DNA from 2 places in the Allobosea sp. NPDC003192 genome. Region 1 is predicted to be linked to the other one. Evidence: predicted binding sites of a transcription regulator. Region 1 holds the regulator's gene; the other holds the start of a gene.
What was found. The regulator LexA, encoded in region 1, represses DNA repair genes until DNA is damaged. The targets are predictions, from matches to a motif close to TGTTCNNNNTGTGTTCNG.

Region 1 (3,878 bases):
AGAAGGGCGACGTGCTCGGCACCGCGCGTCTCGCCGGCATCATGGCGGCCAAGCGCGCCCATGAACTGATCCCGCTCTGCCATCCGCTGCTGCTCTCGAAGATCGCCGTCGACCTTTCGATTGACGAAACGCTGCCCGGCGTGCGCGTCCGTGCCGAGGTCAAGCTCACCGGCAAGACCGGAGTCGAGATGGAGGCACTGACCGCCGTCAGCGTCGCCTGCCTCACCGTCTACGACATGGTGAAGGCGGTCGATCGCGCCATGCATATCGAAGGCGTCCGACTCGTGCATAAATCCGGCGGCAAGTCCGGAACCTATGAGATCGCAGAGCCATCGGCATGAGCCTCACTCCCGTTCCCGTCGCGCTCAAGGCACTGCTCGACAGCGTGCCCGGCCCGACACAAGCCGAGAGGCTGCCGCTGGCACAATGTGCCGGCCGCGTGCTGGCTGAGGATGTCGCCGCGCTCCGGACCCAACCGCCCTTCGCCAATTCGGCCATGGACGGCTATGCCGCCCGCGCCGCCGATCTGGAACCGGGCAAGGAGCTGAAGGTCGTCGGCGAATCCGCCGCCGGCCGCGGCTTTCCCGGCCCTGTCGGCCCAGGCGAGACGGTGCGCATCTTCACCGGCGCCCCGATCCCCGACGGTGCCGATGCGATCCTGATCCAGGAGCACGCCGAGGGCGTCGGCGGCCCGGTCATCCGCGTCACCAAGCCGGCGAACAAGGGGCAGTTCATCCGCCCGGCCGGTCTCGATTTTCAGGCCGGCGAGATCCTGCTGCAGGCCGGGCGCCGGCTCGACAGCGCCGCGCTCGGCCTCGCTGCCGCCGCTGGTCATCCGACTCTTTCGGTCCGCCGCAAGCCGCTGGTCGCCATCCTCGCCACCGGCGACGAACTCGTCCTGCCGGGCGAGCCGGTCGGCCCCGATCAGATCGTCGCCTCCAACAGCTTCGCCCTCGCCGCTCTGATCGAGCAGGCCGGCGGCACGGCGCTCGACCTCGGCATCGCCCGCGACAACCATCCCGATCTCGCAGCCAAGATCGAGGCGGCACGCGCGGCCGGGTCCGACGTGCTGATCACCCTCGGCGGCGCCTCGGTCGGCGAGCACGATCTCGTCCAGGCGGCGCTGAAGGCGCAGGGCATGGCGCTCGGCTTCTGGAAGATCGCGATGCGCCCGGGCAAGCCGATGATGATGGGCCGGCTCGGGCCGATGGTCGCGCTCGGCCTGCCCGGCAACCCGGTCTCTTCGATCGTGTGCGGGCATCTCTTCGCGATGCCGTTGGTCGAGGCTCTGCTCGGCATCGCCGATCCCGAGCGCGATCGTAGCGAACCCGCCATCCTCGCGGCCGATCTGCCGGCCAATGACGAACGCCAGGATTATCTGCGCGCCACGGTCGAGACGGCCGATGGCGAGCGGCGCGTCAGACCCTTCGCCAAGCAGGATTCCTCGATGCTGGCGAACCTGTCGCGCGCCGAGGCGCTGGTGATCCGCCCGGTCTTTGCCGAAGCGGCCAAGGCTGGCGATCCCTGCCGCATCATCCGGCTGCGCTGATCCGTTCACCTTAGGGCAGGAAGCGCCTTGCGGAACACAAGGCGAACGCGTATGGTGTTCGTGCTTTGTTTCGATTCTAGCCCGAGAGGCGAGCGGCGCGACCATGCTGACACGCAAACAGTTCGAACTGCTTCGCTTCATCCATGAGCGCTTGCGCGAATCCGGCGTGCCCCCCTCCTTCGACGAGATGAAGGATGCGCTCGACCTGCGCTCCAAATCCGGCATCCACCGATTGATCATGGCGCTCGAGGAGCGTGGCTTCATTCGCCGGCTGCCGAACCGGGCACGCGCCCTCGAAGTCATCAAGATGCCGGATGGCATCGGCGGGCCACAGGCCCAGCGCGGCCGCTTCAGCCCCTCGGTCGTCCAGGGCGGTCTCGGCCAGACATCGCCTGTCGCGGCACCGACGGCCAACCTGACGAAACCGCGTCCACCGGCCGCCGAGGAGAATGGGCGTTCCACCGTCTCCATCCCGGTCATGGGCCGTATCGCTGCGGGCACGCCGATCTCGGCGATCCAGGATCGCAGCCATAGCGTCTCGATGCCGGCAGACATGCTCGGCGGCGGCGAGCATTACGCGCTCGAGGTCCGCGGCGATTCGATGATCGAAGCCGGTATCCTCGACGGCGACACGGTCGTGATCCGCAAGCAGGACACCGCCAATACCGGCGACATCATCGTCGCCCTGATCGATGACGAGGAAGCGACGCTGAAGCGCTTGCGCAAGCGCGGCTCCTCGATCGCGCTCGAAGCCGCCAATCCGGCTTATGAGACGCGCGTGCTCGGGCCTGACCGGGTCAAGATCCAGGGTCGGCTGGTCAATCTGATGCGGCGTTACTGAAGGGCCTCGGCTTCCAGTGCCGACTCCGCAGCCGCGGGGGCCGGCGCAGGAGCGGGTTCTGGCGCCGGCCTCGGTTCCGGTCGCGCGCGGGTCCATGGACGCAGGCGTGAGACGTCGTCGGCCGTATAGGCGCGCCAGCCGCCGCGAGCCGTGTGATACGCGGTCGCGCCGTCGCGGATGAGCGCGCTGCGGTCGATCAGGCGGGCAGCGCAAGAGGCCGTCCAGTAGAGTGACGTCACTACGAGATCGGCGCGCTGGCAGTCTTCGACCAGGGCGATGCGGTCGCGCGTATAGGCAACCGAGCGGCCATCCGGCAGGCGGATCACGCAGCCGCGCGCATCGCAGACGGCCCCCTCGCGCAAGGCGGCATCGTCTGGCGAGCGGGAATCGCCGTCGGCATGCAGCCATCGCGTCAGTACGAAGCGGCTCGGCTTTCCGGCCAGCACCATCTTCCCTTCCGGTCCGCGCACCAGCACGCCCGAGCCGTCGCGCTCGATCAGAATGTCCGGCCGTGATGGAGCCGAGGCCAGCGCCAGCCCGCCGACCAATGGCAGGGCTGCGAGAAGGCGCAGCGCCGTCGTCCACAAGGTCAGCCAGAGCAACGACAGCGAGAACAGGATCAGGGCGAGTGAGCCGAAGGCCGGCAGCACCAGCGTCGAGCGGTCGATGCCGGCAACCCAATGGGCGAGTTGGAGCACGAGGCCCGAGGCCCAGCCCATCAGCGCCCAGGCCGGCCAGTCGAGCCCGAACGGATAGGCGAGCACGCCGAAGACCGCAGCCGGCATCACGATCAGCGAGACGAACGGCAGCGCCAGCGCATTGCCGAGCAGGCCGAACGGATTGAAGGTCTGGAAATGGAAGACGCCATAGGGCGCCGTCGCCGCGGTCGCGACCATGGTCGTGGTCAGGATGCCGACAGCCGAGAGCCAGAGCGGTCGCAGCGGCCAGGGCCAGGAGGCCGCAGCGGCATCCGGCGCCCGCTCCTGCCAGCGCTCGGCGAAGGCGATCAGCGCCGCCACGGCCCCGAACGACATCTGGAAGCTCGGGCCGAGCAGCGCCTCCGGCTCGCGCAGCAGCACGATGATCGCGGCGAGCGCGAGATTACGCATGGAGAGCGCCGGACGGTCGACCAGGATCGCGCCGAGCATCACCAACGTCATGATCAGAGAGCGCACGGTCGCGACCTCGGCGCCGGAGAAGACGCAATAGCCTGTGGCACCGAGCATGGCGGCGAGCGCCGCGAGCTTCTTCACCGGCCAGTACAGCGCCGCCGTCTGTGATAGCGCCAGCAGCGCCCGCACCAGCCAGAAGATCGTGCCAGCGGCGAGAACCATGTGCAGGCCGGAGATCGAAACGATGTGGTAGATGCCGGCGGCGCGCAGGTCGTTATTGGTCTCCTCGCTGATCAGCCCGCGCTTGCCGGTGACCAGCGCCGCCGCCATCGCGCCTGCCTGCCCGCCGCCGCTGGTGGCAATGCGCTCGGTCAAT
Region 2 (3,878 bases), on a different contig from region 1:
TCGCCGTTCTGGTCTCGCTGTGGACTCCCTATGCGCATCCGCGCATCGCCGAGCGCTGGTTCACTCCGTCGAACCTGATGCTGCTCTGGCCGTTCCCGCTGCTGACAGCCTTCTGCGGCTACATGGCCTGGAAGCGGCTCAACGGCGCGCATGAGTTCACGCCCTTCGCCTTCGCCATCGCGATCTTCGTGCTCTGTTTCCTCGGCCTGGCGATCTCGAACTATCCCTATCTGGTGCCGCCCGGCCTGACGATCTGGGACACCGCAGCGGCGCCGTCCTCGCATATCTTCGTGCTGATGGGAGTGACGTTCCTGCTGCCGATGATCCTGTTCTACACCGCCTTCGTGTACTGGACCTTCCGCGGCAAGGTGAAAGCAGATTCCAGCTATCATTGAGCGAGTGTGCGACGGGGCTTGAGTTCCAGCGTCGCCTCGCGGACATTGTCGGCGCTGCAACAAGGGCTCACGCATGCGTTGGGAAGATTACCGCCAGTCCGAGAACCTCGAGGACCGGCGTGGCGGGGGCGGCGGCGAATATGCCGGCCTTCCCGGCGGGCGCGGCGGCATCGGCATCGGCACCATGGTCGTGCTCGGCCTGCTCGGCTGGGCCCTTGGCATCGATCCGCGCCTTTTGATCGGCGGCGCCGAACTGATCGGCGGCATCGGCGGGCGCAGCGCGCCGACGCAGGAACAGCGCAAATCGGCCGGACCGCCGCAGGATGAGATGGGCCGCTTCGTCTCGGCCGTGCTGGCACAGAACGAGGACATCTGGGGCAAGGTGCTGCCGCAGCAGGCCAACCGCAAATACGTGCCACCGAAGCTGGTGCTGTTCAGCGGCGTCGACCGCTCGGGCTGCGGCACGGCGCAGGCGGCGATGGGGCCGTTCTATTGCCCCAACGACCAGCGGGTCTATCTCGACCTCTCCTTCTTCCAGGAGATGCAGCGCAAGCTCGGCGGCGGCGGCGACTTCGCCTATGCCTATGTCGTCGGCCATGAGGTCGGCCACCACATCCAGAACCTGCTCGGCATCCTGCCCAAGGTGAACGAGCTGCGCCAGCGGGTCTCCGAACGCGAATCGAACCAGCTCTCGGTGCGGACCGAATTGCAGGCCGACTGCTTCGCCGGCGTCTGGGCCTACAACATCCAGGCGATGGACCGCATCCAGCCCGGCGACATCGACGAGGCGCTGCGCTCGGCCTCGGCGATCGGCGACGACAAGCTACAGCAGCAGGGCCGCGGCGTCGTTGTGCCGGATTCCTTCACACACGGCTCGTCTGCGCAGCGCACGCGCTGGTTCAACACCGGCTTCAAATCCGGCAACATGCAGAGCTGCGATACGTTCCGGACCAACCAGCTCTGAGTTTCAGAGCGCAGCGCGCTCGCGGCGGACGGCGAGCCGGTGCGGCGCGCGCGCCAGGCGGCCGGACAGGATCTGGGTCTTCGGCGCCAGCAGCCCCGCCCTGACGCCGCGCGAGCGCAGCGAAACCGCCCCCCATTCGCGCAAGGCCGCGGCCATGCCGCGCAGCGGCATCAACGCCGGACGCGTCGCCGCGGTCAGCAGGTGCCGCTCGATGCTCGGCGTCCATTGCGGCTCCGGCAGATCGCCGGCTTCGAGCAGGATGACCCAGTCGCCACGCGCCTGCGCGACACCGGACGACCAGGCCTCGCCGCTCTTCGCCTTGACGTAGCTGGCGCCGGTTTCGTCGGCGAGGCGGGCGATCGCGGCATCGTCCGCTTCGTCGATCACCACGGCATGGCCAATCACGCCCTTGGCGACCGCAGGAATCAGCACTGACAAGGTCGCGGCAAGCGCCTCGGCGTCACGATTGGCCCGGATGACGGCTGTGATCATGGGGCATCAGCTTATGACGCAGTGCAACATGTCGCAATCCTGTCACTTGCGTTTTGTTCCTGTTATGTTCACATTCCTTGGTCTCGGAGCCACCGATTCCGCCGGGAGACGACACCATGCTGCAGGCCAGACCCTCGGCCAGGACGCAACCGCTCAAGCGCCGCGATGCCGAACCCGGCTCGGTCTCGGCGTCGGTTCGGCTCGCGCCCGTCGACCCGCTCTCCCATATCGGCAGCCAGATCGATCCCGAGCGGCGGCGCGGACGTGGCGCGACGATCAACCCAGGCGGCCGCTACGAGGCGGAGCAGCGCATCAGCGAGGACGATGGCTGGGGTTCGCTCGGCGAATTGCCGCCGTTCAAGACCGAAGTCTCGGTCGAGAAGCCGCGCACCATCATCACCAGGAACGACTCCCCGGATATTTCGTTCGACCGTTCGATCAACCCCTATCGCGGCTGCGAGCATGGCTGCGTCTACTGCTTCGCCCGGCCGAGCCATGCCTATCTCGGCCTGTCGCCCGGGCTCGACTTCGAGAGCAAGCTGACCGCCAAGCCCGATGCGGCGCTGCTGCTGGAGAAGGAGCTGTCCTCGCCGAGCTACCAGCCCCGCACCATCGCGATCGGCACCAATACCGACGCCTACCAGCCGATCGAGAAGAAGCTGCGGATCATGCGCGGGATCCTGGAGGTGCTGGCGAAGTTCAACCATCCGGTCGGCATCGTCACCAAATCGGCGCTGGTCCAGCGCGACATCGACATCCTCGCGCCGATGGCTGCGAAGGGGCTGGTTAAGGTCGCGCTCTCGGTGACGACGCTAGACCCCAAGCTCGCCCGCAACATGGAGCCTCGCGCTGCTTCCCCCGCCAAGCGCATCGAGACGATCCGCAAGCTGTCGGAAGCAGGCATCCCGGTGACCGTGCTGGTCGCGCCGATCGTGCCGGCGATCAACGAGCACGAGATCGAGCGCATCCTGGATGCAGCGAAAGCGGCGGGCGCCCGCGAGGCCGGCTATGTGCTGCTGCGCCTGCCGCTCGAGGTGAAGGACATCGTGCAGGACTGGCTGGTGACGCACCACCCCGACAAGATGCGCCATGTCGTCTCGCTGATCCGCTCGACCCGCGGCGGCAAGGATTACGACGCGGCCTGGGGCCAGCGCCAGGTCGGCTCCGGCCCCTATGCCTGGATGATCGGCCGGCGCTTCGAGATGGCAGCCGAGCGGCTCGGCTTCAACAGCGCGCGGCTGCGGCTGCGCACCGACCTCTTCGTCAAGCCGGAGAAGGAGAAGGCACAGTTGAGCCTGTTTTGAGAATCACCTGTTTCACCCATAGCCCTCATCCTGAGGAGCAGCCGGAGGCTGTGTCTCGAAGGATGCTCCATATGGTTCCTGAGCCTTCTGGAGCATCCTTCGAGACGGCCGCTGCGCGGCCTCCTCAGGATGAGGGCTGTGAATGCGAGAAGGCCGGTGTCGAGGTGCGCAGCGAATTGTGGATGCGACCAAGCGATCCGCAGACCTCCGAGCCCCGATCTGGCATAGCGGGACCATGACCGCCGATTTCAGCCGCGAGCAGGCCGCGATGATTGCCGGGCGCGCCCGCGTCGCCGGCGTGGACGAGGTCGGGCGCGGCCCGCTCGCCGGCCCGGTCGTCGCCGCTGCCGTCATCCTCGATCCCGCGGCGATTCCCGATGGCCTCGCCGATTCGAAGGAACTCAGCGCCCAACGCCGCGAGGAGCTCTGTGCTCTCATTCTCGCCAACGCCCTCGCTGTCAGCGTCGGCAGCGCTTCTGCGACCGAGATCGACAGGATCAACATCCGGCAGGCGACGCTTCTTTCCATGCGACGGGCCGTCGGAGCGCTGCATCTCTCGCCTGATCTCGTCCTGGTCGACGGCAACGACCCGCCGGCGCTGACCTGCGGCTGCGAAGCGATCATCGGCGGCGACGGGCTGATCGCGTCGATCGCCGCGGCCTCGATCGTCGCCAAGGTGATGCGTGACCGGATGATGGCCCGGCTTTCGCTGACCTACCCCGC

Region 2: ACQKLX_RS14295 (PA0069 family radical SAM protein) is a predicted target of LexA. The motif match lies at 1,906-1,923, and genes of this name have one in related genera.

Annotation. Positions count from the first base shown of each region.
Region 1 covers NZ_JBNNPK010000001.1:250,266-254,143, forward strand. The annotation lists gene moaC (cyclic pyranopterin monophosphate synthase MoaC) at 1-341, shown strand, start outside; gene ACQKLX_RS01190 (molybdopterin molybdotransferase MoeA) at 338-1,549, shown strand; gene lexA (transcriptional repressor LexA) at 1,653-2,390, shown strand; gene ACQKLX_RS01200 (ComEC/Rec2 family competence protein) at 2,384-3,878, opposite strand, start outside.
Region 2 covers NZ_JBNNPK010000009.1:102,810-106,687, reverse strand. The annotation lists gene cydB (cytochrome d ubiquinol oxidase subunit II) at 1-395, shown strand, start outside; gene ypfJ (KPN_02809 family neutral zinc metallopeptidase) at 469-1,359, shown strand; gene ACQKLX_RS14300 (hypothetical protein) at 1,363-1,851, opposite strand; gene ACQKLX_RS14295 (PA0069 family radical SAM protein) at 1,968-3,155, shown strand; gene ACQKLX_RS14290 (ribonuclease HII) at 3,391-3,878, shown strand, end outside.